DNA from 3 places in the Rhizobium sp. S96 genome. Region 1 is predicted to be linked to each of the others. Evidence: predicted binding sites of a transcription regulator. Region 1 holds the regulator's gene; each other region holds the start of a gene.

Region 1 (9,938 bases):
TTCGGTGCCGGAGCAGCAGAGCCAGCGCCGCTTGCTGCGGCGGCGACATCTTCGCCATCGGCAGCCAGAACGGCGATCAAGGCATTGACCTTGACGCCTTCGGTGCCGGCGGGAACGACGAGCTTGGCGACGACACCTTCGTCGACCGCTTCGACTTCCATCGTCGCCTTGTCGGTTTCGATCTCGGCGATGACATCGCCAGACTTAACCGTATCGCCTTCCTTGACCAGCCACTTGGCGAGGTTGCCCTCTTCCATGGTCGGAGACAGGGCAGGCATCGTGATGTTGATAGGCATCGAAATACCCTTCCCTTGTTACTTGTAGCAGACGGCTTTCACGGCCTGGACGACTTCGTCGACGCTTGGCAGCGCGAGCTTTTCGAGGTTGGCGGCGTAAGGCATCGGAACGTCCTTGCCGGCGATCGTCAGAACCGGCGCATCGAGATAATCGAAGGCCTGCTGCATGACGCGGGTGGCGATTTCGGTACCGACCGAGTTCTGCGGGTAGCCTTCCTCGACGGTGACGAGACGGCCGGTCTTCTTGACCGATTCGATCACGGTTGGCAGGTCCATCGGACGCAGCGTGCGCAGGTCGATCAGTTCGACGTCGATGCCGATCTTTTCGAGTTCGGCGACAGCCTTGGTGGCATAGGTCATGCCGATACCGAAGGAGACGATCGTGACGTCCTTGCCCGGACGGTGGATGCGGGCCTTGCCGATCGGGAGAACGAAGTTGTCCATCTTCGGCACGTCGAAGTGCTGACCGTAGAGGATTTCGTTTTCAAGGAAGACGACGGGGTTCGGATCGCGGATCGCGGCCTTGAGCAGGCCCTTGGCGTCGGATGCCGTGTAGGGCATGACGACCTTGAGGCCCGGGATCTGGCTGTACCAGGCCGAGTAGTCCTGGCTGTGCTGGGCGCCGACGCGGGCAGCGGCACCGTTCGGGCCGCGGAACACGATTGGAGCGCCCATCTGGCCGCCGGACATGTAGAGCGTCTTGGCGGCGGAGTTGATGATCTGGTCGATCGCCTGCATGGCGAAGTTGAAGGTCATGAACTCGACGATCGGCTTCAGGCCGGACATCGCAGCACCGACGCCGACGCCGGCAAAGCCGTGCTCGGTGATCGGGGTGTCGATGACGCGGCGGGCGCCGAATTCCTGCAGCAGACCCTGGGTCACCTTGTAGGCGCCCTGGTATTCGGCCACTTCCTCGCCCATGACAAAGACGTTGTCGTCGGCGCGCATTTCCTCGGCCATGGCGTCGCGGAGCGCTTCGCGCACGGTCATGGAGACCATTTCGGTGCCGGCGGGGATTTCAGGATCGTTCGGAACCTGAGCCTTCGGCTCAGCCGGAACCGGAGCTGCGGCAGCAGCAGGCGCTTCAGCAGCCTTGGGTGCCTCAGTGGCGGCCGGTGCGGCAGCAGCAGGTGCAGCCGAGATGTCGGATGCGGATTCGCCGTCCTGCAGGAGAACAGCGATCTTGGCGTTCACCTTGACGCCTTCGGTTCCAGCCGGAACCAGAAGCTTGCCGATGACGCCTTCGTCGACGGCTTCGACTTCCATCGTCGCCTTGTCGGTTTCGATTTCGGCAATGATGTCGCCGGAGGTGACCTTGTCACCTTCCTGCTTCAGCCACTTGGACAGCGTGCCTTCTTCCATCGTCGGAGAGAGGGCGGGCATGAGAATATCGATTGGCATGGGTCTACCCTCCCCGATTACAGCAGAATGTCGGTGTAGAGCTCGGATGCATCCGGCTCCGGTGCGGCTTGGGCGAAGTCGGCGCTATCGGCGACGATGTCGCGAACGTCCTTGTCGACCGCCTTGAGATCGTCCTCTGAGGCCCAGCCCTTTTCGATGAGGCGTGCCTTGACCTGCTCGATCGGGTCCTGCTCGGAGCGCATCTTCTGCACTTCTTCCTTGGAGCGATACTTGGCCGGGTCGGACATGGAGTGACCACGATAGCGATAGGTCAGCATTTCGAGAATGATCGGACCCTTGCCGGAACGGCAATGCTCGAGCGCCTCGTCGGCCGCAGCCTTGACGGCGCGAACATCCATGCCGTCGACCTGAACGCCCGGAATGCCGAAGCCGGAGCCGCGCAGCGAGTAGTTCGACTGCGCCGTGGCGCGGGCCGTGGACGTACCCATGGCGTAGCGGTTGTTCTCGATGATGTAGATGATCGGGAGCTTCCAGAGAGCAGCCATGTTGAAGCTCTCGTAGACCTGGCCCTGGTTGGCAGCGCCATCGCCGAAATAGGCGATCGAGACGCTGTCATTGCCACGGTAGCGGTTGGCGAAGGCGAGACCGGTACCGAGCGACACCTGGGCGCCGACGATGCCGTGACCGCCGTAGAAATGCTTCTCCTTGGAGAACATGTGCATCGAGCCGCCCTTACCACGGGAGTAGCCGTCGATGCGGCCGGTCAGCTCGGCCATGACGCCGCGGGCGCTCATGCCGGTTGCCAGCATGTGACCGTGGTCGCGGTAAGCGGTGATGACCTGGTCGCCTTCCTTCTGCGCCATCTGCATGCCGACGACGACAGCTTCCTGGCCGATATAGAGGTGACAGAAACCGCCGATGAAACCCATGCCGTAAAGCTGGCCGGCCTTCTCTTCGAAGCGGCGGATAAGCAGCATCTCGCGATAGGCCTTCAGCTCCTCGTCGCGATCGAAATCGGCGACGGGGCCGCCATTCGATGCCTTAGCTGCTGGTTTCGCGCTGGTCTTGCGGCTGGAAACGGTCGCGTTTTTTCGCGGCGCCATTCAACCCTCCCTATGGGTTTATCGGTTCTTAGGTGGCGCGTACCATAGGGAAGAAATTTCGCCACAGCAATGCCATAAATGCATGGCTCGTATTCGGCGTTAAACTACTGATAAATATATGCTTATTTCGATTAACTTGTTTTCGGTTAATTCGAATAATGATTGAATATGACGATCTCGTCGGCACGAGAAAAATTGAGCTGAAGACGCGCTTTTTCGTCCAGCATATCCTTGTCCATCGAGCCATCACTCAGCAGCGCAACCTGCCTCTCGAGATGCTCGCGCTTGTCTTTCAGGGTTGCCAGCTCCCTCTCCCGGGCGATGCGCGTGCGCTCAAACACCTCCGTTGCGCGCAGGCCGTAATCGCCATGGATGCAATGATAGCCGAAATAGGAGAGAAACGCGACAGTCATCGCCGGAATGACGAAACGGCCGATCTTTTTCTTCTTATGGTGCTTGGTCCACATACACGCATCTCGAAACGCATTACCCTTGCGAACGAGACTACCGGCCAGAGATTAACCGTCCGTTGACTATGAACGCAGCGCAACAAAAAACCCGCGCCGAGTGAGGCGCGGGTTCCAAATGCTTGAAATCAGATGGCTTAGCCGCGAAGGATCGAACGGCCGGCGTACTGTGCCTGCGGGCCAAGGCCTTCTTCGATGCGGATCAGCTGGTTGTACTTGGCGAGACGATCCGAGCGCGACAGCGAGCCGGTCTTGATCTGACCGCAGTTCGTCGCGACAGCGAGATCGGCGATCGTCGAATCTTCGGTTTCGCCCGAACGGTGCGACATGACGGCGGTGTAGGCTGCTTTGTGCGCGGTGTTGACGGCGTCGAGCGTTTCCGTCAGCGAGCCGATCTGGTTGACCTTGACGAGGATCGAGTTGGCGACGCCCATCTTGATGCCGTCGCGCAGGCGAGCCGAATTGGTGACGAAGAGATCGTCGCCGACCAGCTGAACCTTCTTGCCGGCCAGATCCGTCAGAGCCTTCCAGCCATCCCAGTCGTCTTCAGCCATGCCGTCCTCGATCGAGATGATCGGGTACTGGGCAGCGAGCTGCGCGAGGTATTCAGCCATGGCGCCCGGCTCCAGCGTGCGGCCTTCGCCTTCGAGAACGTACTTGCCGTCCTTGAAGAATTCGGTCGAGGCGCAGTCGAGGCCGAGATGGATGTCTTCGCCAGGCTTGTAGCCGGCTTTCTCGATCGACTTCATGATGAAGTCGAGGGCTTCAGGTGCGCTCTTCAGGCCCGGTGCGAAACCGCCTTCGTCGCCGACGTTGGTGTTGTGGCCCTGGGCGGCCAGTTCCTTGCGCAGCGTGTGGAAGACTTCCGAGCCCATGCGAACGGCTTCGCGGATGGAATCAGCGCCAACCGGCAGGATCATGAATTCCTGGAAGTCGATCGGGTTGTCGGCATGCGCGCCGCCGTTGATGATGTTCATCATCGGAACCGGCAGCAGGTGAGCGGAAGCGCCACCAACGTAGCGATAGAGCGGCAGGCCAGCAGCTTCTGCGGCAGCCTTGGCAACAGCGAGCGAAACGCCGAGGATGGCGTTGGCGCCGAGGCGCGACTTGTTCGGCGTGCCGTCCAGCTCGATCATGATGTTGTCGATCTGGATCTGGTTTTCAGCGTCGATGCCGCCGATGGCGTCGAAGATTTCCGTGTTGGCGGCTTCGACGGCCTTTTCAACACCCTTGCCGAGGTAACGCTTGCCACCATCGCGAAGTTCGACGGCCTCATGCGCGCCGGTCGACGCGCCCGACGGAACCGCCGCGCGGCCCATGCTGCCATCTTCCAGATAGACATCGACTTCGACCGTGGGATTACCACGGCTGTCGAGAATCTCGCGGGCGATAATGTCGGTAATTGCGGTCATCGGCTTTTCCTGCTTGAGAGTGGATAAATCGTTTGAAATCCGTCTTAATCGAAGATGCGCAAATTACAATGGCGCTTTGCGCATGCTTCGCAGCGATGTTCGTGCGTGGCCTATTACACGAACATGTCAGTCTTTTGAACGTCAGCCTTTCGCGATCGCGTCGAAGGCCAGGAGCTTTTCGAGAAGCCTCGGCATATCCTTGAGATAGACCATGTTCGGACCGTCCGACGGCGCGTTGTCAGGATCTTCGTGCGTCTCGACGAACACACCGGCGACACCGACGGCAACGGCCGCGCGCGCCAGCGTCTCGACAAACTCGCGCTGGCCACCGCTGGAACCACCCTGCCCGCCGGGTTGCTGGACCGAATGCGTGGCATCGAAAACCACAGGGGCGCCCATCGCCGCCATGATCGGCAGCGAGCGCATGTCGGAGACCAGCGTGTTGTAACCGAAAGACGCGCCACGCTCGCACAGCAGGATGTTCGGATTGCCGCTCGAATTCAACTTGTTGAGGACGTTCTTCATGTCCCAGGGTGCGAGGAACTGCCCCTTCTTCACATTGATCGTGCGACCCGTCTTGGCGGCGGCGACCAGAAGATCGGTCTGGCGGCTGAGGAAGGCCGGAATCTGCAAGATATCGACGACGGTGGCGACTTCGGCGCACTGTTCTTCGGTGTGAATGTCGGTCAGGACAGGGAAGCCATATTCCTTCTTGAGATCGGAAAAGACCTCAAGCGCCGTTTCCAGGCCGATGCCGCGCTGGGCGGACAGCGACGTGCGGTTCGCCTTGTCGAAAGACGACTTGTAGACGAGACCGATGCCGAGCTTGTCGCAGAGTTCCTTCAGCACGCCGGCAATCATGAACGCATGATCACGGCTCTCCATCTGGCAGGGGCCGGCGATCAGCGAGAGCTTGCCGGCGTTCGAAAACACCACCTGGCTGGTACCCTGGCCGACGGCTACTTCGGAATTTGTCTGGCTCATCGTTTCTCCTCGAAGGCGAAGAGCGCGCCCTGCCCGGACGCAGCCTTCACCAGAATTCGATTGTTCTTACGCGTGTAAGTGATCCCGTTAGCAGCCAAATGTGCTTCTGTCACGGCGAGATCAGCAACCTTGTAGACAATGCCGACCCCACGCAGACCGCGATCCGCGCTGGGCGCGACGAGATCGAAATAGGCATTCAACCCATCCGCCGACAAAATGCTGATGCGCACGTTCGGAGTGGCAAGGCTGATACCAAACGCCTCCTCCCGCACCGACGCCACGCCGGAGGCAAAACGCAGGAATGTGGCGAACGCCTTCGGATCCGGTGCCGCCAGCACGATCTCGGCGATACCGGTCACGCCGTTGACATGTGTCTCAAGCGCCTTGCGGTCCGTTGGCAGAGGATTGATCCGCTGGCAGGTGAACAGAAAGAAATCAGGGGCGCGAAGATCGGCGGCAAAGGCAAGCCGAAAGGCTGCGGTCGTCTCGGAACCATCCGGCATCTTCATCGGCCGAGCAAACTGCAGCATTTCGCCGCCGCTTATCCTGTCGGCGTGGAAGCGGGCGTGATCTCGATCGGCATCGGCGGTGCCGAAGACCACTGCCGAGAGACCGTCATCGCCGCAGCGGAAGCGAAAAGCACGATCGCGCGCAGTGAAGACGTTGCCCTTTTTGACCGACGTTTCATACGCATCGGCGCTCGCGATGCCGAGCGGCTCGAGGTATGTTTTGTCGGCGAAGAAGATGCAGGCGTTTTCGGTTCCGAACGGGTGGCGCGCATCCGCCGCGACGGTGAACCCAAGCTTGCCGAGACGCTCCCTGGCAAGGTCGATATTGGCGACGGGCAGCACCACGTGGTCCAGCGGATGAGCTTCACTCATGGCAGATCCTCTCCCGAAATCGCGAATGATGTGCGCTGCTAAGCGAGACAATGCAAGAGGCTACCGCCTCATAGATCGAATGAAGTGTAAAAACCGGACAATTCAGAGCCAAGTTTTACGAAAATTTAGCCACTTGCGGAACACATATGGAACATATAGTGTCTGTTCTGGCTTTGTTTCACAACCCTGGGGTCCGACTTCGATGCTCACGCGCAAGCAACAGGAACTTCTCCTCTTCATTCACGAGCGAATGAAGGAGTCAGGCGTGCCCCCGTCTTTTGATGAAATGAAGGATGCGCTCGACCTTGCGTCCAAATCCGGCATTCACCGGCTCATTACGGCGCTCGAGGAGCGCGGCTTCATTCGCCGGCTGCCGAACAGGGCACGCGCGCTCGAGGTGATCAAGCTTCCGGAGGCCTACAATCCGAGCCTTCAACGACGCGGCTTCTCGCCGAGCGTCATCGAAGGGAGCCTTGGCAAGCCTCAGCTGGTCACGCCTCCGGCACCGGCCAAGCCGGCACCAAGTACCGACAACGGCAATTCCGTTTCCGTGCCTGTCATGGGCCGGATCGCGGCGGGTGTGCCGATTTCGGCAATCCAGAATAACACGCATGACATCGTCGTCCCCGCCGACATGCTCGGCTCAGGCGAACACTATGCGCTGGAGGTCAAGGGCGACTCGATGATCGAAGCCGGAATTTTTGACGGCGATACGGTCATCATCCGCAATGGCAATACGGCCAATCCGGGCGATATCGTCGTGGCACTGGTCGACGACGAAGAAGCGACGCTGAAAAGGTTCCGCCGCAAGGGCGCATCGATTGCGCTCGAAGCTGCCAATCCCGCCTACGAGACGCGCATCTTCGGACCCGATCGCGTGAAGGTCCAGGGAAAGCTCGTGGGGCTTATTCGCCGTTATCACTAACGGCGACGTCAAAGGTGCCGCTGCGCCAGTCATAGGCGCGATGTATGCGCCATGGGCGTGATAGGCCATCATACGTCGTTGTCAGGACGGGCGCGCCCTGCTGATCGATGCGTATTTCGACCGCGCCACTTCTACGCAAAGTTTGGCCGGTAATAAGCATTGCGCCCGACCGACATTCGCGCAGACGAATGCGGGCCGGGGTAATGACGATATCGGCGGCGTCGCAAGCCGGCCCGAGATAGGCCAAATCCTCGATGACGTTGACGATATAGCCGTTGTCGAGGGTGGCGATACACCAGGCGCCTTTAACGCAGACGAAACTGTTTGCCGAGCCGTTCGCTGCGGCGTTGCGCATCGTGCGGAGCGCGGATCGCCGTTCGTCAAACGACAGAGCGTATGACCGGTCGTTGCGCTCCTTCGTCTTCTTGGGAAGTGTGGCCTTGATGAACGCCGGAGGCTGATGCTCTTCGGCGGCGAGGGCTCGCTGCCACTGGCCGAATATGAAGTCGGGCGGGCGCTCCCGGTTGGAGGCCATGCGGGTTCCGCGCAGAATTGCCACCAGGGATCCGTCTTCCGCAACAACGACATCAGGTGCGGGCAATGAAGGCAGCAACGCCACCGTGAATGTCGCGATACCGACGATGGCGGCGCCCAGATAGCGCAAACGCGTTCGCAGCAAAGTCAGGACCAGAAATCCGAGAACCGCTACCGGGAAATACCAGGACGGCAGGCGCCCGATATCGACATTGCCACCCCAGGACGACACGAGCTTGGCGATCCCGATGACGACATCGAGCCCGAGGCCGGCGATCTTCCACGGCAGCACATCGAGACCGAAGGGCGTCAGCAACATCGCAAGCATGCCCATGGGCATGACAACGAAGGATATGACTGGCATCGCCATGAGATTTGCCGGCAAGCCGTATGAGCTCAGCCGATGGAAATGCTCAATCGAAAACAACGCCGTCGAAAAACCGCCGATCATGGAGGTGAGCACGATGCCGCCGAAGAAGCGTGCGACGGCGACCACCGGCATGACCCATGGCAGCTTGAGAAAGGCGTTGTCGGTCGGCCTTCGCCCGGTCCAGATGGAATAGCCGGCGACCAGCGCCAGCGTCGCCGCAAAGGACATCTGGAAGCTGGGACCCAGGACCTCCGACGGCGACAGCATCACGATCACCAGCGCTGACAAGGCGACGTTGCGAAGGCTTATCGACGGTCGATCGAACAGGACCGCAACCAGCATGATCATCATCATGATGTATGCCCGCTCAGCCGACACGGCAAAGCCGGAAATCATGTAGTAGGCGGTCAACGCCACGAGAGCGCCGGCGGCGGCGATCTTCTTCGTCGGGTAGGCTTGGGCCACCGATGGCAGGAGACTGAGCGCCATTCGAAAACCAACAAAGAAGATGCCGGCGGAGAGGGCCATGTTGAGCCCTGAAATCGCGACAATATGAGCGAGTCCAGATTGTCTTAGGGCGGCCGTCGTCTCGCGGGAGATCGCACGTCTCTCGTCGGTGACAAGCGAGGCTGCAAAGGCGCCGGTGTCACCGGGGAGAATGGATCGAATGCGGTCTCCGATCGTGCTTCTGAGGCCGTATAGATATTCGATCCCCTCCGCCAGAAATTGCCGCTTATCGCCGGTCTCGGGTGCCACGGTCGCTGTTGGTGCGCCATAGAAGAAACCGTTCGCGCCGACGCCGTCGAAATAGGCTCCGAACGAAAAGTCATCCAGGCCCGGCAGGGCTGGGCCTGACGGCGGGGTCAGGCGAGCACGTCCGGTCACCCACTGCCCGATTTCAAACGGCGTGGAGGCGCCGCGCGCCACGAGCGAAACACGTTCTGGAGGTCGGCCAAGTGTCGGTTCGCGGGTACCAGCAACAGCAACGATATAGCGCCACCGACCTTCTCCGTCCCCTTCCCTGCGCTCGACGCGGCCGGTGACCGTGGTCGTCACTGGCGTATCGAGCATTACTGTCCCTGCCTGCCATGTCTCGACCTGGCTCGACAGCATGCCGCACACGACAAGCAGGACCGCAAGCGCCGCCTTGCGCGCGATCGGCCGCGCAGGCCCTAGTGCCAAGGCAATCACCGCGAAGACTGCCAGCCAGGCACAAAGCCGCAAGAGCGGAGGATCGGCGTCGAACTGAAACCAGGCAATCGCGCCGCTGCCGAAAAGAACCGGCGACATCAGGAAGTACCAGCCATGTTCGGCTTCCTGCGACATCGCAACGCGAACATGCGGCCAGTATCCGGAGGCTCGACCTGCAACCCGCGACCGCCAGGGTCTCAGGGATTGGGTAAGCTGGAGCTGCGTCGATTTGGCACGAAGGTCGGCTGCCCCCTTGATCGGCAGGCGCGCAGATGTATCTGCGCTCTGAGCAGTCGGCATTGCCTCGATCGTTTTCAACTCCGACATGCAATTGCGCCTCGAAATAAGCCGCCATTGCAACCAGAATGCAAGCTCTTGAGCGCGAGCGCAACAATAATCGATTTAAAATAAGA
Region 2 (9,938 bases), on a different contig from region 1:
AAAAGCAATTTTTGGGCCAACTTGGATTTCCGTGGCCTGAGCCCGTTATAGGATGCGGTTTCCTGGAGGAATTAACGGGAGTTTCGCGTCCATCATGGCACTGTCGGCCAATCTTTACCTGCGCCAGAGCCAATCACTGGTGATGACACCGCAACTGATGCAATCCATCCAGTTGCTGCAGATGACGCACTTCGAGCTCAGTCAGTTCATCGCGCAGGAAGTCGAGAAGAACCCGCTGCTGGAATTTCCGTCAGGTGATGCCGAAACGGGCAGCGAGCGCGGCGCCGACGAGGATGATGGTTACGCGCGCCAGACGGAAGACGCGAAATCCGACGACGATTACGACAGCGGCACGGAAGTCATGTCCGGCGACTGGTCCGATCGCGCCGATGGCGCCGGCGCCAATCGCATGAACGATGAGCTGGACGCCAACTACGCCAACGTCTTTCCCGATGACGGCGTGCCGCCGCGGGCCGATGCCCCCGAGCTGATCAGCCAGTGGAAGTCGATGCCCGGAGGCGGCGAGGGTGCCGAGGCCTATGACCTTGATGACTTCGTTGCCGGGCAGGTGTCGCTTCGCGACTACCTCACGCAGCAGCTGCCTTTCGTCCTACCCGACGTTGCCGATAGCCTGATCGCACAAAACCTTGTCGACCAACTCGACGAGGCTGGCTACCTGCACGCCGACCTTGGCGAGGTGGCGGAGCGCCTCGGTGCCGATCCGGCGGACATGGAGCGGGTGCTGGCGGCGCTACAGACGCTTGATCCGCCCGGCGTCTTTGCACGCAATCTTGCGGAATGCCTTGCCATCCAGTTGCGCCAGAAGGATCGCTACGATCCGGCAATGCAGGCATTGGTTGGCAACCTGGAACTGCTGGCCCGGCGCGATTTCGCGACGCTGAAACGCCTCTGCGGTGTCGACGAGGAAGATCTGCTCGATATGCTGGGCGAGATCCGCCAGCTCAACCCGAAGCCCGGCAGCGGCTTCGAGGCGGGGATTTCGGAAGCGATCATGCCCGATGTGGTCGTCAGGGCCGCGTCCGATGGCAGCTGGCTTGTCGAACTCAATCCGGACACGCTGCCGCGCGTGCTCGTCAATCAGTCTTACTTCGCCAACGTGGCAAAGAATGGCGAGGATCACTCCTTCCTGTCGGAGTGCCTGCAGAATGCCAACTGGTTGACGCGCAGCCTCGATCAGCGCGCCAAGACGATCATGAAGGTGGCGACCGAGATCGTGCGCCAACAGGATGCGTTTCTGATGCACGGCGTCGATCACCTGCGCCCGCTCAATCTGAAGACAGTGGCGGACGCCATCAAGATGCATGAATCCACCGTTAGCCGCGTCACCTCGAACAAGTACATGCTGACGCCGCGCGGCCTGTTCGAGCTCAAGTACTTCTTCACCGTCTCCATCGGCGCCGTGGAGGGTGGCGACAGCCATTCCGCCGAGGCAGTCCGTCACAAGATCCGGACTCTCATCATGCAGGAGAGCCCCGAGGCCGTGCTGTCGGATGACGATATCGTGGATATCCTCAAGAAATCAGGCATCGAACTTGCTCGTCGCACGGTTGCGAAGTATCGTGAGGCCATGAACATTGCTTCGTCCGTGCAGCGCCGGCGGGAGAAGCGGGCCTTGGCGAAAGTCGCCGGCTTTTGAGTTCGGTCACATGTGACCTGTGCGTGTATTCCCGCGTGAAATAGACTGCCTGTTGACTTTTTGGTAACTTCTGGCTAGAAGCCGCCGAAATCGGCGCTGTGGATAGCGTCGGAGGTTATCCCCATCATCCTCAGGGCGCACGCAGCCGAGAACTTCGGTCGATCTTGCTTGGGATCGCGCGAAGTGCTTGGATGCGGATGAGCCTTGGCGTAAACTGGTACTCGCAAACCACATAAGAAGGGAAACTCCATGAGTGTGCGTGTATCCGGTAAACATATGGAAATTGGTGACTCGTTCCGTCAGCGGATTGAGGACCAAATTGGTGTGGCCGTCACGAAATACTTCGACGGAGGGTATTCTAGTCAGGTCATCGTGCAGAAGGCCAACGCCCGCTTTTCCGCCGATTGCAAGGTTCATCTCGACAGCGGCGTGGTTTTGCACGCAGCCGGAGAAGCGATGGATCCGCAGTTGGCCTTCGATGCCGCTTCCGCACGTATTGAGAAGCGACTTCGCCGCTACAAGCGCAAGCTTAAGGATCATCACGCCGGGAATCATCTGAATGGTTTTGCCGAAGTCGCCTACACCGTCATGGACGGTATGCCGGATCACGACGATGAAATTCCCGACGATTTCGCGCCGGCCATCGTCGCAGAAAGTACCAAGCAGTTGAAGACCATGTCTGTTGCGACCGCCGTGATGGCGCTCGACATGACGGACGAACCGTTGCTGCTGTTCCGCAGCCCCGGCAAAGAACAATTGAACATCGTTTACCGTCGGCAAGACGGCAACATTGGCTGGATAGACGCAGCCAACATCAAAAGCTGAGATGAGAGCGAGGAGCGGCGGAACCCGCCGCTCCTCCAAGTCTTGGCGCAGAAGGAAGAAGAAATGGCATTGGCAGATTTGCTGCAGCAAAATGCGATCATTCCCGCCCTCAGGGTAAGTTCCAAGAAACAGCTCCTCCAGGAATTGGCGTCCAAGGCGTCCAAGGTCACCGGGCTGTCCGAGCGGGAAATTTTCGACGTCGTTCTGCAACGTGAGCGCCTTGGTTCCACCGGCGTAGGCAACGGCATCGCCATTCCCCACGGCAAGCTCGCAAGCATCCATTCCATCGTCGGCATCTTTGCGCGCCTCGACCAGCCGGTCGATTTCGAAGCGCTGGACGATCAGCCGGTCGATCTCGTGTTTCTGCTTCTGGCGCCCGAAGGTGCCGGTGCGGACCACCTCAAGGCTCTGTCGCGCATCGCGCGCGTGCTGCGTGATCACGACCTCGTCGCCAAGCTGCGCGCGACGGATTCGGCTTCGGCGATCTATGCATTCCTGAACGAAGAGCAGACCTCGAACGCGGCCTGATTTCGACAGAACCAATTAAAAAGAGGCGCCTGATTGCTCAGGCGCCTCTTTTTTTCGTTTAGGGCCATGCCTTGGCTCAGAACTCTTCCCAGCTGTCCTGGGCAAGGGCTGCCGAGCCGCGCGACTGTGCGACGGCGCGGCGAGGCGCCGGTGCCGGTGCGGCCGGGCGATATGCCGGCGTAGCCGGTGCGCGCATCTGCTGCGCGGTCGAACGCAGGGCTGCGGCATTGCCGGAGCCGCCGACGCGGAAGCGCGTGACGAGCTGCTGCAGCGTCTGGGCTTCGTCGTTCAGCGCCACGCTGGCCGCGGTCGTCTCTTCGACCATTGCCGCATTCTGCTGGGTCACTTGGTCCATCTGGTTCATGGCCTGGTTGACTTCCTTCAGGCCGATCGCCTGTTCGCTGGCCGATGCCGAAATCTCGCGGATCAGGTTGTTGATACCCATCACCTGCTCGGAGATCTTGTGCAGCGTATCGCCTGCGCGGCCGACGAGATCGACGCCTTCCTTGACCTGGACGGCCGAGGTGTTGATGAGCGTCTTGATCTCCTTGGCGGCGTTTGCGGAGCGCTGGGCCAGTTCGCGGACTTCCTGAGCGACGACAGCAAAGCCCTTGCCGGCTTCACCGGCGCGCGCGGCTTCGACGCCGGCGTTGAGCGCCAGCAGGTTCGTCTGGAAGGCGATCTCGTCGATCACGCCGATGATGCGCGACACTTCCGTCGATGACTGCTCGATGCCATGCATCGAGGCGATCGCCTTGCGGACGACTTCGCCGGACTTCTCAGCGTCGGCGCAGGCGTGGTTGACGTTGTCGGCTGCCGTGCGGGCGTTCTCGGCGCTGGAGTTGACCTGTGCCGTGAGCTCGTTGAGCGCGGCGGCGGTTTCTTCCAGGCTGGCGGCCTGCTGTTCGGTGCGCTTGGCGAGATCGGAAGCGCTGCCGCTGATTTCGCTCGTGCCGGAACCGATGTTCACGACGCTGAGGTTCATCGTCTTGATGGTTTCTTCCAGGCTCTCGAGCGCGGCATTGAAGTCCTGCTTCAGCTTGCCGTACTCGCCCGGGAAGTCGTCGGTGATGCGGTGGCCGAGGTTGCCCTGGGACAGCTCCGACAGGCCCGCACCGACGATCGAGACGATATGGCGCTGCAACGTGACCGACTGCTGGCGTTCGGACTCCGAACGGCCGCGTTCGGCTTCGGCGGCATCACGCTGGCTGTTGGCCTCGGCTTCGAGGCGCTGGGTATCGGCCAGTGCGAAGCGGAAGCCTTCCAGCGCCTTGGCGACGGAACCGATTTCGTCGGCACGATCCTGGCCGGCGACGGCCTGTTCGTAGCGACCGTCGCTAAGCGCCTTCACGCTTGCGACGAGGCCGCTGAGCGGACGCTGTACGAACGAACGAACCGCCGCATAGAGAGCGATCATGACGGCGATCAGGACGAGGATACCGGCGATGACCATCATCAGCGTCTGGTCCTGGACCGGTGCGTTGATGGCGCTGTGCGGAACGTCGACGAGGATCACCCAGCTGGTGTTTACGTCAGGCAGGGCGAACGGATAGACCACGCGGTCGAAGGGCTCGAAGCCGTCGAACGTCAGGTCCTTGACGACAGCAGGCTGCAGCGAGGTCAGCGCGCTCTTGACCGCATCGAGACCGACGCCGTCGTATGGCTTCATGGACAGCTCAGCCTTCGGCGCAACGATCCAATCGGCGCTCTGCGAAAGCAGCGTCACGCGACCGGTGCCGAAGGGGTGCAGGGTCGAGAGCTTGTCGCGCAGCGACTTGAGCGAGATGTCGACGCCGCTGACGCCGATCAGCTTGCCACCCGACATGACCGGGTAGGCGATCGAGGTCATGGCCGTATTTTCGCCTGTGGTCGTCTCGGCGTAGGGCGGCGACAGCGCGCCCTTCTTGCTTGCTGCAGCCAGCGCGTACCAGCCGGCCTTGTAGTCGGAATCGAAGGTAGAGAAGGTGAAGCCACCATCCTTCTTCTTCGTCCAGTAGGGGTTGAAGGTTCCATCCTTGGACGAGCCGAAATCGACCTTGCCTGCCATCGTGGGCGACTGGCCGTCGAAGGCGTTCGGCTCCTCGGCAAACCAGCTGCCGAATGCGAATTGGTTATGCTCGACGTTTGCCTTGAGCATATCGACGACCGATTTGCGGTCGAGATACTTGCCTTCTTGGCCACGGCTGATTGTGCCGGCCATCGAGCGCGCTGCACCTGCGAGTTCGCCGACGGAGGAGGCAACTTCATTCGCGATCGACTTCGCCTCGAGGTTGGCCTGATCCATCGTGAGCGTCTGAACGCGGCTGCGCGTCTCACCGATCAGGAAAAAGTTCGAAACGAGGAGGACGAATGCGATGGAAATGCCGGTAATGAGGATAAGTTTGGCCGCAAGCGATTTCATGCGAAAGATAAACATGGGTTCCTCGGGGGAAGGATGTGTCGGATAATGCATTCATCGACACAGACACGAAGGCGTGGCCCCTTCATGGGGCAGCCATTACGAATGCCCGATCCTCGGAGGAAGGTCTGGCGATCAATCGGAAGATCGCCAGAAATCTCTTAAATTTGAATGAAATGCCGTCAAATTTCAGTGGTGACTGGCAGGCGGCACCCAAAATGTCGCAGGCCCGAAGTCGCTAGAGCGCCTTTGCGACATCGGCGCTGAGCGGGATCGACGGCTGAGCTCCATGCTTCAGGCAGGCAAGCGAACCGGCAACCGCTGCCCGGCGGAGCGCGGCCTCGAATTCCAGCCCTTCATCCAGGCTCGCGGCAAAGTAGCCGCAGAAAGTATCGCCGGCGCCGACAGTGTCGACCGGCTCGATTTTCAGGCCCTTGGCGCGCGACAGGAGACCGTCGCGGATGGCGATGACGCCGTCCGCGCCGAGGGTGACGATCAGTGTCTGGCCCGTTTCGCCGTTCAGGCGCTTCAGGGCGGCCTCTCTTTCGTCCGCGCTCATGTTCTCCTGGCCGGCCAGTCGTTCGAACTCCGTCTCGTTGGCGATGACGATATCCGCGAGCCGACCGAGGCGCGCCGCATCGTCGATCAGCGGCGCGAGGTTGAGAACCGATTGGACGCCTTTCGCCCTGGCCGCAGCGAGTGCCCGCTCGACCGCGGCAACCGGAACCTCCAGCTGTAGCATCAGGATATCGCCTTCGCTCATCGCGCCGACAGCTCTGTCGGCGTCGTCAGCCGTCACGGTGCCGTTCGCGCCCGGTACCACCGCGATCATGTTCTCGCCGTCGCCGCCGACGAGGATCAGTGCCGTCCCCGTGGGCTCATCGACCGTCTTGACGGTTTCAAGTTCCGTGCCGGCATCTTTCAACAGCGCGAGCGCCGGGACCGCGAAGCTATCCTTGCCGACCGCGCCGGCCATGCGGACACCACATCCCGCGCGACGAGCGGCGAGCGCCTGGTTGGCGCCCTTGCCGCCTGCGGCCGTCGAAAAGCCATTTCCCGCGACCGTCTCGCCGGGCTTCGGCAGCCGTTCGGTGGTGGCAATGAGGTCCATGTTGATGGAGCCGAAAACTGTGATCATGAAGGTGTCCCGTCCGATGCTTCTTTGGCGGCGACACTGCCCGAAGGGCTCACTCGTCGTCAACTACCCTGAGCTTGAGGAGACCGGTGCGGCTTTCGACGGATTTCGTCGCGGTCTCGCTGTCGCGATCAGGTTTGCCGCCGTCGCCGCCCTCGAATTCCAGCGCCTCGATCTTGGCGCCGCGCTTGTTGAGCTTGTCGGCCGAAGTGACGATCATGTCGACATCCTTCTGCGCCATAGCGAAATGGCCCTGCAGCTTGCGCACCCGCTCATCGAGCCGGCCCAGATCGTCCATCAGATTGGCGACTTCGCCCTGGATCACATGCGCCTGCGCCCGCATGCGCTGATCCTTCAGCACCGCCTGTATGACCTGGATCGACAGCATCAACAGCGATGGCGAGACGATGACGATCCGCGCACGGTGTGCCTTCTGCACGATCGCTTCGAAGTTTTCGTGAATTTCGGCGAAGATCGATTCCGACGGGACAAACATGAATGCCGTGTCCTGCGTCTCGCCCTGGATCAGGTATTTCTCCGAGATATCGCGGATATGCGTTTCCATGTCGCGGCGGAACTGCTGTGCTGCGACCTTTGCCTGGTCGGGACCACCCGCGTCACGAATGGCATTCCATGCCTCCAGGGGGAATTTCGCATCGATGACCAGAGGCGGCGCGCCATTCGGCATGCGAATGGTGCAGTCCGGGCGTGATCCATTGGAAAGCGTGTGCTGGAAGGTATAGACCCCCATCGGCAGGCCGTCCGCGACGATCGTTTCCATGCGCGACTGGCCGAAGGCGCCGCGCGTCTGCTTGTTCGACAAGATGGCCTGCAGACCGACCACGTCCTTGGCCAGCGTCTGGATGTTGTTTTGCGCGGCATCGATAACCGCCAGCCGCTCCTGCAGCCGCTGCAGGTTCTCGTGTGTCGACCTCGTCTGTTCGGTGATCGTCGTGCTGACCCGCTGCGACATTCCGTCCAGGCGCTGGTTGATCGCCTGATTGAGTTCCGCCTGGCGAGAGCCGAACACCTCCGCCATCGTCGACATGCGGCCGTGCATCTCGGCCTGGATCTTTAGAAGCTCGGCCATGCGGGCATCGGCCTCCATGGCGCGCTGGCTCGCTTCGTCAGCCTGCTCCCGCCGCAACTGGCTGCTGCGCATGAGGAAAACGAGCATCAGCACGATCACGGCGGCAATTGCGCCGCCAGCCAGCGCCAGCATGACAGGATTGATCTCTGAGAGGATGGCTGAAAACGAGTCGGGGGTAGCGTTCATGGCGTCAGCATAGCAAACTCGCCAGACTTGGCTAGATCAAAACGTGAACATTGAGCTGGTCCGATGATGGAAATCGTGAACCGAAGCAATCCACTAGTCGACAATTCGGATGCTTATTTAACGTTTGCGAAACTATATTCGGCAAAAGCTCTGCTCAAATTTCTCTTTCAGCACCAATCATAAAGCAGAGATATCATGAGCAGCCAGCCAGCCGACAACGCCCTCAAGCAACGCCTCGATTTCATCGAGCTGGATGATGGGGCCCGGGCGTCGTTGCGCGAAATGCGCCCGACGATCTCCGATCTGCTCAGCGGTGCACTCGACAAGTTCTACGGTAAGCTGGCAAAGACGCCGGCCGTCGCCAGCTTCTTCGCCGACAAGGCGCATATGAACCACGCCAAGAAGCGCCAGGAAGATCACTGGGCCAATCTGGCCGGTGGCAATTTCGATGAAGCCTATGTCAAGGGCGTCATGGCCGTCGGCCGCACGCATGCGCGCATCGGCCTCGAGCCCCGCTGGTATATCGGCGGTTATGCCCTGCTGATGAGTGATCTCATCAAGGGTTTGATGGAAAAGCAGTGGCCGTCGATGTTCGCGCGCCAGCAGGGCAAGATCCTTGCGGAAAAGCTCTCCGCCGTGGTCAAGGCCGCCATGCTCGACATGGATTACTCCATCTCCGTCTACCTCGAAACGCTGGAAGAAAAGCGCCTGAAGCTCGAGGAAGAGCGTGCGAAGGCGGAAGCGGACCAGGCACTGGCCCTGACGCATCTTCGTCGCGGCCTCGAGGCTCTGTCGAACGGTGATCTGGAGGCAACGCTGCCGGATCTGCCGGGCAACTTCAAGGACATGGCCGACGACTATAACCGCGCCGTTGCCGCATTGCGCACGTCGTTTGCCTCGGTTCGGGCAACGTCCGGTGAAATCCTGCAGGGAACCGACGCAATCGCCAAGGGATCGGACGATCTCGCCCTGCGTACGGCGCAGCAGGCGGCTGGCGTCGAGCAAAGCTCGGCTGCCCTGCAGCAGCTCTCCGTCAGCGTCGGCCAGACGGCCGCCAATGCCGAGAAGGCATCCGGCGCCGTGCGCGAGACGCAGCAGAAGGCCAAGAACTCCGGCGAACTCGTGACCAGCGCCGTCTCCGCGATGGCCGGTATCGAAAAGTCCTCGACCGAGATCGCCAAGATCATTGGCGTGATCGATGAAATCGCCTTCCAGACGAACCTGCTTGCCCTGAATGCCGGCGTCGAAGCAGCGCGCGCCGGGGAAGCCGGCAAAGGCTTTGCCGTTGTCGCGCAGGAAGTCCGCCAGCTGGCGCAGCGCACCGCCGACGCAGCCAAGGAGATCAAGAACCTGATCTCGGAAAGCTCGACCCAGGTCAACGAGGGCGTTGATATCGTCAGCAGCACCGGCGAGGCGCTGAACGACATGATCACACGCATCGATATCATCAACAGCTTCGTGGCCGATATCGCTGCCGCCGCCCGCGATCAGGCAACCGGTGTCAACGAAGTCAGCGTTGCCATCCGCAACATGGACACCATCACCCAGCAGAACTCCGGCATGGTCGAGCGCACCTCCGCCGAAACCCGCCGCCTGAGAAGCGAGGTGGAAAGCCTTGTCGGTCTGCTGCAGCGTTTCCGCACCGGCGACAGCACTCGTATGGGATCGGCACCCGCTCGCCGGGCCGCCTGATATAAAATGCGGTGAAATTCGGGAGGCAGCGCAAAAAAGCGCCGCCTCCTGCTTCCGGATAATTCCATCGGGCAAAAAGATGGGTTATGGGGAACGCCATGACCATCAAGCCACTCATCATTCTTCCCGACCCGCTGCTCCGTCAGGTTTCCAAGCCGATCGAACGCGTCGACAGCGATCTCCAGCGTCTTGCCGACGACATGCTTGAGACGATGTACGATGCCCCAGGCATCGGCCTTGCCGCGATCCAGATCGGCGTACCGCGCCGCATGCTGGTTATCGATGTCGCGCGCGAAGGCGAAGAGAAGCAGCCGCTCGTTTTCATCAATCCCGAGATCGTCAATTCGTCCGACGAGCGCTCGGTCTACGAAGAGGGTTGCCTCTCGATCCCGGACTACTATGCCGAAGTCGAGCGCCCAGCGACGGT
Region 3 (9,938 bases), on a different contig from region 1:
TTCGCCCGGGTTGACGACCTTGATGACCGTGCCGGGCAGCGTGAAGTCGGCGCCAGGATTGATTTCCTTCAGGAAACCTTCGTCCATATGGAAGCGTTCGGCCAGCGCCTCTGTCGTGGAGGTGAAGGCAAGCGACGACAGTGCCGCCTTATGGGCATAGTCTTCCGGGATTTCAGCGACATAAGGTCCGGCTGCATCGGACTGCGTGATGGTGTAGCTGACCAGCGGCAGGCCTCCGGACATGCGGAGCTGCTCGAGGATCGCGTCGGTGTTGTTCGGATCGAGCGTTTCGCCGGTCATCTCCTGGTAGGCATAGATTGCCTTGGTGACATTCGAGCCCATGTGTCCGTCGATTGCGCCCGGGGAAACGCCGGCGCGGTCGAGGAAGACCTGAAGCGCTACGATTTCGGACTTCGACTTGTTTTTGAGCGTGATTACCGGTTCAGCCTGCGGCTTTGGCTGCGTGATCTCCGGATTCTGCTGATCCGGTTCGATCGAGGCGTAGTCGCCGCTCTGCGGGTAGGGCTGGTCGTCCAGCGGTTGCCGGTCGATCGAGGCGTCGCGCGGGATCGAGCCCGTGACTGCGCCGCGCTCGGCATAACGGGTATCGCCGTAGACATCGCCATTGCCGTAATAAGGGTCGTTGCTTTCAGCCTCGCGAACCGGCGGGCGCGGGAAGTAATTGCGCGCGCGCGCTTCCGTTGCGATGATGTTGCCGTAGGGATCGATGAGGACACGGTTGCCGCGGCGGTCTCGCGCATAGCCAGTACCGGCCGGCACATAGTCGAGAATCTCACCCTCGGGGGTGACGAAAACGACGCTCGGGCGGCGGTTGTAGAATTGCTGCGCGCCCGCATCCGGGGCTGCCGCGGCAAAACCCACCACGATGATTGCCCCATGCAATGCCGATTTCAGAAAGCGATTCACGTCTTCGTATCCCTCAGTGACTTGGCCGACACACACCTGCGAATTTTGACGCTAGTGTGGAATTTATGAAATCGTGCTGAACAAAAGATAAAAAAATCGTGATTTTCCCTTTAGTGATAAACATTTGAGATCGCCATCCGTTCCAATGAAATTCCCGCTCGCCCTGCGGTTCGTGAAGATTGACGAAATGCCGCGCAGAACCTAACGCTACGGCGGTTCATGAATGGGGAGATGAGATCATGATGGAATTTGCCGCCGCCAGCGGACCGCGCCTGATGTTGGACGAGACCTCGCTGATGGATATCGGTGGCTGCATTGTCGGTGGCGTCGATATCGCACCGAAGAAGGCGGTCCCGGATGATGGCGATGCACGCATCTCGCATTCCGTCGAAGGTTTCCTGTTTACCTGCGGGCCTGACCACATTCGCCATCGCGATCCGATCCCCGGTCGCACCGATGGTTTGGTATTTCCCTTGCACGGTTCGGCCGCCGGGCACGCGGCCAAAATACTCTGGACGAAGTTCGAGAATGGCAACGCCGAGTGCCGCGCTGATATCGACATTACAACCGTGGAAGGACTGCCGGCGCGCATCGAGCGGCACTGGTTCATGGATGGCAGCACCGGCGAGACCCATCTCAGGGACACGGTGATCAACACCAGCAGCCAGACTGTCCCGACATTTCTGATGTACCACATGAACATCGGCGGGAAATGGTTCGACGCGGCGACGCGGCTTGAAGGGAAAATGCTCGACGGTGGCGGATTCCCTTGGAAGTTCGGCAAGGAAGGCGGCGACATATTCTGCGTCGAGGCGCCTGCGACCAACAATGGTCTGTCCGAAATCCGGCTCGGTCCGATCGCCGCCATCGGTGGCAAGACGCTGCGGGTTCGGGTGATGGCCGATACCCTGCCGCACATGCAGGTCTGGCGAAATCAAACGGCTCCCGCCGACGTGCTTGGCATCGAGCCTGTGTCGCATCGCTGGGTGCCACGCTCGGAGCTTGAAGCAGCGGGCGAGTTCGTGATGCTCAAGCCGGGCGAGAGCCGCAATTATGGCCTCAGCTTCGCTTTTGTGTAGGCGATGCGTGGTTGACGCTGGGCATCGGGCGGCGTAGTCATTCAGCCCACGATTTCAGGAGGATTTACGATGGACATTCGCCAGATCGACGACGAATATTCGGTGTCGGGACAGATCACGGTCGAGGACCTCGATCAGATCAAGGCTTTGGGCTTCAAGTCGATCGTTTGCCATCGCCCGGACCAGGAAAGCATGGACCAGACGCCATTTGCCGTGATCGAAGCACGTGCGAAGGAACTCGGCATCGAGATCGCGCATGTTCCGGTCGGTCCGATGGGTGTGACGGAAGAAGCCGTTGCCGACATGGTCGACGCGCTCGACGAATTTCCGCGTCCGATGCTCGGCTATTGCCGCTCCGGCGCACGCTCGACAGCGATCTATCAGAAGACCCATCACATTCGCGCTTAGCCCTAGGCTGAGCAGCCCATTCGGCGCCGCCTCTCGTGCGGCGCCTTTCATTTCATAACAAGGAGAACATCATGAGCATCAAGCGCATCGACGCCGGCGCCCGCATGAGCGGCGCAGTCATCCACGGCAACACCGTTTATCTCGCTGGCCAGGTTGGCGAAGGCGCCACCGTGACCGAACAGTGCAAGGACGCTCTGGGCGAAGTCGATCGCCTGCTGGCCGCTGCCGGTTCCGACAAGTCGAAGATCCTGCAGACGCTGATCTATCTCTCCGACATCTCGGATTTCGCTGAAATGAACGCTGCCTGGGAAGCCTGGGTCGATCCGGCAAACACGCCGGCACGCGCCACCAGCGAAGCCAAGCTCGCTGCTCCGAAGTACAAGGTCGAGTTCATCGTTACGGCCGCGATCTAAGATCGTCGTCTTTTCGATTCCTGAGGCCGGTGGGCGTTCAGCCGCTCACCGGCTTTTTGTTTGCGCAATTTCTGACAGCGTTCGCGTCGGCGTGATCGCTTCCGGATCGAGCTTGATCTCGATGATCGACGGCTTGCCGCTCGCTCGCGCCCGCTCGAACGCTGGGGCGAACTCGTCCGTCTTCGCTACCGTCTCTCCATGGCCGCCGTAGGCGACAGCAAGCGCCGCGAAGTCAGGGTTGGTGAGATCTGTCCCACTGACCCGGCCGGGGTATTCCCGCTCCTGGTGCATCCGAATCGTGCCGTAGATGCCGTTGTTGACGACAACAACGATGATGGGCAGTCCGTAGCGGACCGCAGTGGCGAATTCCTGCCCGTGCATCATGAAGCAGCCATCGCCGGCAAAGCAGATCACTTCACGGTCGGGGAAGAGGCGCTTGGCGGCAACGGCTGCAGGCAACCCGTAGCCCATCGAGCCGGAGGTGGGGGCGGCCTGCGTGTTGAACTGCCGGAACCGGTGGAAGCGGTGCACCCAGGTCGCATAGTTGCCGGCGCCATTGGTGAAGATCGTATCGGGCCGCGTGTTTTCCTCGATCCACGCCATGATCGGTCCCATCTGGACGTCGCCGGGGCCGGTCTGCGGTGGCTTCGACCAGGTCAGGTAGGCCTGATGCATGCGCTCGGTCCGCTCGGCCCAATGCGCCTCCGCCGGTGCTTCCAGGTCGGCCAGGGCCCCCACGAAATCCTGCGGGCTCGCGCAGATGGCGAGGTCCGGTCGGTAAAGGCGTCCCAGCTCTGATGCATCGGGATAAATGTGGACAAGCTGCTGCTGCGGGTAGGGGATGTCGAGCAGCGTGTAGCCTGACGACGGCATTTCCGACATGCGGCTGCCGATGAGGATCAGCAGGTCGCTTTCCTTGATCTCTCTTGCGAGCTCGGGGTTGATGCCGATCCCGACATCTCCGGCATAGCTTGGATGCAGATGGTCGAAGAGCATCTGCCTGCGGAAGGAGCAGCCGACGGGCAGCTTGAAGCGCTCGGCGAAGGTCTGGAAGTCGGCAACGGCATCGGCATCCCAACGCGTGCCGCCGAGAATGACCATCGGCCGCTCGGCTTTGAGAAGGCGAAGATAGAGGTCGTCGATCTGGCTGCTGCCGGGATGAGCCTCGACGCGGGCATAGCGCTTGGCGCGTGGCGCTTCGACCTCTTCGCGCAACATGTCTTCGGGCAGTGACAAGACGACCGGACCGGGCCGCCCGGAGGTCGCGATCGCAAAGGCGCGGGTAACGAATTCGGGAATGCGTGCAGCATCGTCGATTTCGCCTACCCACTTGGCGAATTCGGTGAAGGCGCGCCGGTATTCCACTTCCTGAAAGGCTTCGCGTTCACGTGCATCGCGCTGGACCTGGCCGATGAACAGGATCATCGGAATGGAATCCTGCCTGGCGATGTGCAGGCCGGCGGAGGCGTTGGTTGCGCCGGGGCCGCGCGTGACCATGCAGATCCCGGGCTCGCTGCTGAGCCTGCCCCAGGCATCGGCCATCATCGCGGCGCCACCCTCCTGACGGCAGACGACCACGTCGATGTCGCTGTCGTGAAGCGCATCGAGAACAGCGAGAAAACTCTCGCCGGGCACGCAGGAGAGGCGTTTCACCCCATTCGCTTTCAAGGCCTCGACGATCAGTTCCCCGCCGGTTCGTTTCATGATGGCTTTTTCCCCTCCAGTTCGGCGAGCTCCGCCAGAACTTCCTCGTGATGCTCTCCCAATCGCGGGCTGGGCCGCTCGTAGCGCAACGGCGTCTGCGACAGGACCACCGGTGTCCTCACACCGGGGATGATAGTACCAACTGCGTCTTCGAGATCGACACGCAGGCCGCGCGCCTTGATCTGCGGATCGGCGAACATTTCCTCGATCGTGTTGATCGCTCCGGCTGGAACGGCATTCGCCTCGCAAGCCTTCAGCAGATCGGCCTTCAGCCACTTCAGCGTTTCGGTCGTCACCAGCCGGCGGACCTCATCGCGATGCGCGATCCGGGCTTTGTTGGTGGCAAAGCGCGCGTCGTCGGCCACTTCGTCAAGGCCGAGGATCGTGCACAGGCGGCGGAACTGGCCGTCATTTCCAACGGCGAGGATGAGATAGCCGTCTGCCGTCGGTACGACCTCATAGGGCGAGATATTGGGATGGGCGTTCCCCAGCCGGGTCGGGGCGCGGCCTGATACCAGATAGTTCATGTTCTGGTTGGCGAGAACGGCGGACTGGACATCGAGCAAGGCCATGTCGACAAGCTGCCCCTGGTCGGTCTTCAAGGCATGGATGAGGGCCGCCTCAATGGCCGAGACGGCATAGATGCCCGTGAAGATATCGGCGATCGCAACGCCTGCCTTCATCGGCTGTCCATCCGGCTCGCCGGTGATCGACATGAAACCCGACATACCCTGTACGATATAGTCATAGCCCGCCAGTCCGGCGTAGGGGCCCGTCTGGCCGAAGCCGGTGATGGAGCAATAGACGAGCTTTGGATTGATCTTCCGCAAGCTCTCGTAATCCAGCCCGTATTTCACGAGCCCGCCAACCTTGAAATTCTCAATGAGGACATCGGCCGTTGCCACGAGGCGGCGAACGAGGGATTGTCCGTCTTCGCTTTTCAGGTCTGCCGTGATCGAGCGCTTGCCGCGATTGGCGGAGTGATAGTAGGCGGCGGAGAGGTTCTCGCCATCGGCGCTCTCGACGAATGGCGGCCCCCACTGGCGGGTATCATCGCCGCCATCGGGATTTTCCACCTTGATGACGTCAGCGCCGAGATCTGCCAGCATCTGGCCTGCCCATGGTCCGGCGAGCACACGGGCGAGTTCGATGACGCGAATGCCCGCAAGCGGTGCGTTGCTAAGCTTGGTCTCCGTCATGTTCCTCCCACGATCAGATCAAGGTGCCCGTGTCGATTGAGATGTATCGGATACGGGTTTCGATGCAAAGCGCCGCTCGCGCCAGATGATGTAGAAGCCTGACCCCATGATGATTGATATGCCGAGCCATTTGACCGCATCCGGGAAGTCGCCGAAGACGAGCCAGGCGAAAATGGTGGCCGAGACGATCTCGAAATACTGCAACGGCGCGAGGGTGGAGGCCGGCGCGGAGCGGTAGGCGTAGACGCCGAGAATGCCGGCGATCGCTGCGGAGACGCCAACACCGAGAAGGTACAGGAACCCGCGGCTATCCGGCATGACAGGATCAAGGACATCAGAACCGCTGCCGTGGCCGAAATATAGAAGCACCGCGCAGATCAGTAGGCCCCACAGACCCATATGAAACTGCATCAGCCAGGGATCCTCGCGCTGCGCAAGCGCGCGGTTCATCATCGCATAGATGGCGATGCAGAGAGCGCTCACGATCGGAAGCAGCGCCACGTAGCCTACCTCCTCGAAGCTGGGCTGGATGATGAGCACTGCACCGAAGAAGCCGACGCCGCAGGCGGTGTAGCGCCGCCAACCTATGGTTTCCTTCAGGAAGATGCTGCTGAGGATAGTGAGGATGATGGGCTCGACGAAGAAGATCGCGATCGCATCCGCAACCGCCATGTACTTCAACGTCGTCACGAAGGAGATCATCGATACCGTAATGATGGCGCCGCGGATCGCGTGAAAAAAGCTCTGCTTCCAGGTGATATTCGTCAGGTTGTTTCGCCACAGCACGATGGGGAGCATGCAGAGGGCCTGCACGGCAAATCGCGCGGCGGTGATTTGCGCGGAGGGAACCGTGGCAATGGCAAGCTTCGAGAAGATATCGATGATCGGCGAGATCAGGACCGACAGAGACATCAGCACGATCCCTAACATCACCTCGGAGGAGGCGGACATGGATCGGCTGGCATTGCTATTGCTCATTTCGGGTCCTTCTTCACGCCTTGGCGAGAACTGCGTCACACCAGTCGGCGAAATCAGCCATCGCTGCATCCGCACCGATCTCATTGAGGGTCTCGTGGCGCATATCCTGATATATCTGCGTGGTGATACGAGAGAAGCCGGCCGCTTTCAAATGGTTTGACAGCCATGTGACGGCTTTTCCGTTGTCTGTTGCCGGGTCCCGACCGCCGCCGACCAGATGGATGGGCAACTGTTTCGGCACGTTTACCAGATGCGATGCCTGCGGTGCCCGGAAGGTCAGTTCGAAGATGTCCAGCCATAGCGACACGGATGCGTCGAAACCACACAGCGGATCGGCGATGTATTTGTCGACCTGGGCTGGATCTCGCGACAGCCAGTCGAAATCGGTCCGGTGGTCGGCAATCGACTTGCCCCATGTGGTGAAGGTGAGTTTTGGAAGCAGGGCGCTCGGAACATCCGAGCCCTTCAGTGCGCGTTCCGTAAGCAGGATCGCCTGGGCCGCGCGTCCGGCCAGCCCAGGATTGAAATTGGAGTTCCAGATGGCAAGCGCATCGAACTTGCCGGGATAGGTCACCGCTGCATTGAGCGCGATCAGGCCACCCATCGAATGACCGAAGAGCACGATGGGAAGTCCCGGATGCAGCCGGGCCGCATGGTCGCGCATCGCTGCAACATCGTCGATGACTTGCCGCACGCCGTCGCGGCGGGCAAAGCGGCCGATCGGCGCATCCGGCGCCGTCGTATCTCCGTGGCCGCGATGATCGTGGGCATAGACATGATAGCCGCGCGCGGCCATGGTCTGCGCAAATCCGGCATAGCGCCTGGAGTGTTCTGCCAGGCCGTGGCAGATCAGGATGACGCCACGCTCATGTCCTGCCGCCGGTTCATAGTGAAATGCAAGCGACGCCCCCGTCGTTGCGACGCGCTGTGTTTCTGCGAACATTGTTTCCTCCGTCGCTGGAACTGACCAGATCGGACGGCAAAAGCAACAGACCGGGATGCCTATCCGATGGGAATTTGGCGGTCATCCACGAAGGGTTGCGAAACCCGAGATGACGTGCTTATCTGTTCATGGATTGTTCCTGAGGGGTCGAGATGAGCAATTTCAGGGCATGCGCGTCTGTTTTTCTTGCCATGATAACCGCCGCCGGCGGGGCCACGGCGCAGGAGCTAGGCCGCGGACACACGCGGTATATTCTCGCCGCGAGCTGGCAGCCGGCGTTTTGCGAAACCAATCAACGCAAGGCGGAGTGCGGCAGCCAGACCGGCGACCGCTTCGATGCGACGCACTTTTCGCTGCACGGCCTCTGGCCGATGCGGGACAATTATTGCGGCGTTTCCGGCAACCTGCGCACCGCCGACAAGGAGGGCGACTGGAATGAGTTGCCTGAAGTGACGCTTTCCGCACAGGGCAAGGCGGACCTCGACAAGGTCATGCCGGGCACACAGTCGGGGCTCGAACGGCACGAATGGCTGAAACACGGCACCTGCACCAAGATGAGCGCCGACGCCTACTTCGGCACTGCTGTTCGCCTCGTGGGCGAGCTGAACGCTTCGGCCGTTCGCGATCTCTTTGTCTCACGGATCGGTAAGACGCTGACGGCCCCCGAGATCAAGGCCGCATTCGACAAGAGCTTTGGCCCGGGCGCCGGTGACCGGGTGAAAATGAGCTGCCGCAGGGCAGGGCGGGATCGTGTCATCAGCGAGTTGACCATCGGGCTTTCCGAGAAGGCGACGACCAGCGATGGGGCGCCGCTCGGCGACCTGATCCAGGGCGCCGGCAAAACCTCGTTCGGCTGCGACGAAGGTGTGGTCGACGCCGCGGGTTTTTGAAGCGGTAGGATAATCTCAATTTTTGACCCATATCATCTCGGGCTGGCGGCGACCCAACAGCTCGAGTGACGATCAATGTCCGACATAGTTGCATCTGAAAGCAACGAGACTGCCGTACGGGAAACGCCATTGTGGCGGATGTTCATCGTGGTCTACGCGACCGCGCTGGCGATGCTGATGGTCGATCTTGCCGATGGCATCAGGTTCGTCGGCGATGTCGACGACCAGTTGCGCGAGCTACAGATCCGGCACTTGATGTCTCCACAAGGGCATTGGTTCGATCTGTCGCTGCCATTCATCTCAATGCCTGCGGTTTACGTCTCGCCCTGGTCCCGTTTGGTCGACTTCCCCTATGTTGCGATTGCCTGGCTGCTGCAACTATTCCTGCCGACCGCACAAGCGCTTACCGTTGCCTTTCATGTCTGGCCGCCGATGCTGCTGGCGGTTTTCAGCCTGCTGGTTGCATCGACGGCGCGCCGCCTGATGGCCGGGTTCGCGTTGACGGAGACGGCTCTTATTCTGTCGCTCATACTCATGACCATTCTCATGAGCATGGGCGTGCTGGAGTTTTCACCTCGGCGCATCGATCACCACAACGTTCAGATTGTCGCCCTTATGATGATCGTGGCAGGACTTGTCCGCTGGGGGCGGACAGGGGGCCTAATGATCGGCGCCGGGGCCGCAATCTCGACGGTAATCGGCCTTGAGTGCTTGCCATTTGTCGCGGTTGCCTATGGCGGACTCGTTCTTTGCTATCTCGGAAATGTTGCCCAGGTGCGCACGGTCATCGTTGCTGCGTCCGTTTCGATGGCGACCGTCACGCTTCTTTCGGCAATGGCATTCATCGGCCCGTCCGGTGCGGTTTCGACGCAATGCGACGCTTTCTCTGCTCCGTATATCCTGCTGCTATGTGGATTTTCCACGGTACTCGGCGTGTGTGCGTTCATCCAGAATGAGCGCACGGGGCCGTTCGCCCGGCTCCTCGCGCTGGCGCTTCCCGGCGTTGCTCTTCTGATCGGTGCGGCCTTCCTTTTCCCGTCCTGCATGTCGGGACCCTACGGCATCATCGATCCACTGTCGCGTGAGCTCTGGTTCAATCGAATCTGGCAGGAAAAGAGCATTCGGTACTTCTACGAAAACGGCCAATACGATCTCCTCATGCTCGTCGCATTGACGGCTGCCTTTGCGGCATATGTCGTTCCGCTGCTCCGGTTTAGAATGAGAGAGAAGTCGTTCGGCCCGGTTATTGCCTATCTTATGGTAATGAGCGCGCTCATCCTGACGGCCTTCGTGACGCGAAACATTCGCTTCCCGATAGCGCTTATGCCGGTTTTCCTGCCTGCCGTCGTCGCAATGATGACCATGAGGCCTCCGGGGTTCGAGAAGGCCTATCGGAT

Evidence for each region. The regulator LexA, encoded in region 1, represses DNA repair genes until DNA is damaged. The targets are predictions, from matches to a motif close to TGTTCNNNNTGTGTTCNG.
Region 2: a site for LexA is predicted at 7,852-7,869, ahead of QTL94_RS02845 (DNA recombination protein RmuC). Genes of this name have one in related genera too.
Region 3: a site for LexA is predicted at 7,775-7,792, ahead of QTL94_RS11270 (ribonuclease T2 family protein). Genes of this name have one in related genera too.

The regions. Positions count from the first base shown of each region.
Region 1 is NZ_JAUDRY010000015.1:127,742-137,679, reverse strand. Features, by position in the region: gene QTL94_RS18245 (pyruvate dehydrogenase complex dihydrolipoamide acetyltransferase) at 1-296, opposite strand, end outside; gene QTL94_RS18240 (pyruvate dehydrogenase complex E1 component subunit beta) at 315-1,697, opposite strand; gene pdhA (pyruvate dehydrogenase (acetyl-transferring) E1 component subunit alpha) at 1,715-2,761, opposite strand; gene QTL94_RS18230 (FtsB family cell division protein) at 2,908-3,228, opposite strand; gene eno (phosphopyruvate hydratase) at 3,366-4,640, opposite strand; gene kdsA (3-deoxy-8-phosphooctulonate synthase) at 4,782-5,624, opposite strand; gene QTL94_RS18215 (VOC family protein) at 5,621-6,505, opposite strand; gene lexA (transcriptional repressor LexA) at 6,708-7,430, shown strand; gene QTL94_RS18205 (ComEC/Rec2 family competence protein) at 7,411-9,852, opposite strand.
Region 2 is NZ_JAUDRY010000003.1:372,170-382,107, reverse strand. Features, by position in the region: gene rpoN (RNA polymerase factor sigma-54) at 95-1,657, shown strand; gene hpf (ribosome hibernation-promoting factor, HPF/YfiA family) at 1,907-2,482, shown strand; gene ptsN (PTS IIA-like nitrogen regulatory protein PtsN) at 2,546-3,010, shown strand; gene QTL94_RS02855 (methyl-accepting chemotaxis protein) at 3,087-5,426, opposite strand; gene QTL94_RS02850 (ribokinase) at 5,647-6,546, opposite strand; gene QTL94_RS02845 (DNA recombination protein RmuC) at 6,596-7,819, opposite strand; gene QTL94_RS02840 (globin-coupled sensor protein) at 8,015-9,511, shown strand; gene def (peptide deformylase) at 9,610-9,938, shown strand, end outside.
Region 3 is NZ_JAUDRY010000009.1:45,186-55,123, forward strand. Features, by position in the region: gene QTL94_RS11230 (L,D-transpeptidase family protein) at 1-927, opposite strand, end outside; gene QTL94_RS11235 (DUF4432 family protein) at 1,167-2,006, shown strand; gene QTL94_RS11240 (protein tyrosine phosphatase family protein) at 2,076-2,414, shown strand; gene QTL94_RS11245 (RidA family protein) at 2,486-2,827, shown strand; gene QTL94_RS11250 (thiamine pyrophosphate-binding protein) at 2,873-4,531, opposite strand; gene caiB (succinate--glutarate CoA-transferase) at 4,528-5,730, opposite strand; gene QTL94_RS11260 (DMT family transporter) at 5,749-6,708, opposite strand; gene QTL94_RS11265 (alpha/beta hydrolase) at 6,722-7,651, opposite strand; gene QTL94_RS11270 (ribonuclease T2 family protein) at 7,804-8,541, shown strand; gene QTL94_RS11275 (hypothetical protein) at 8,617-9,938, shown strand, end outside.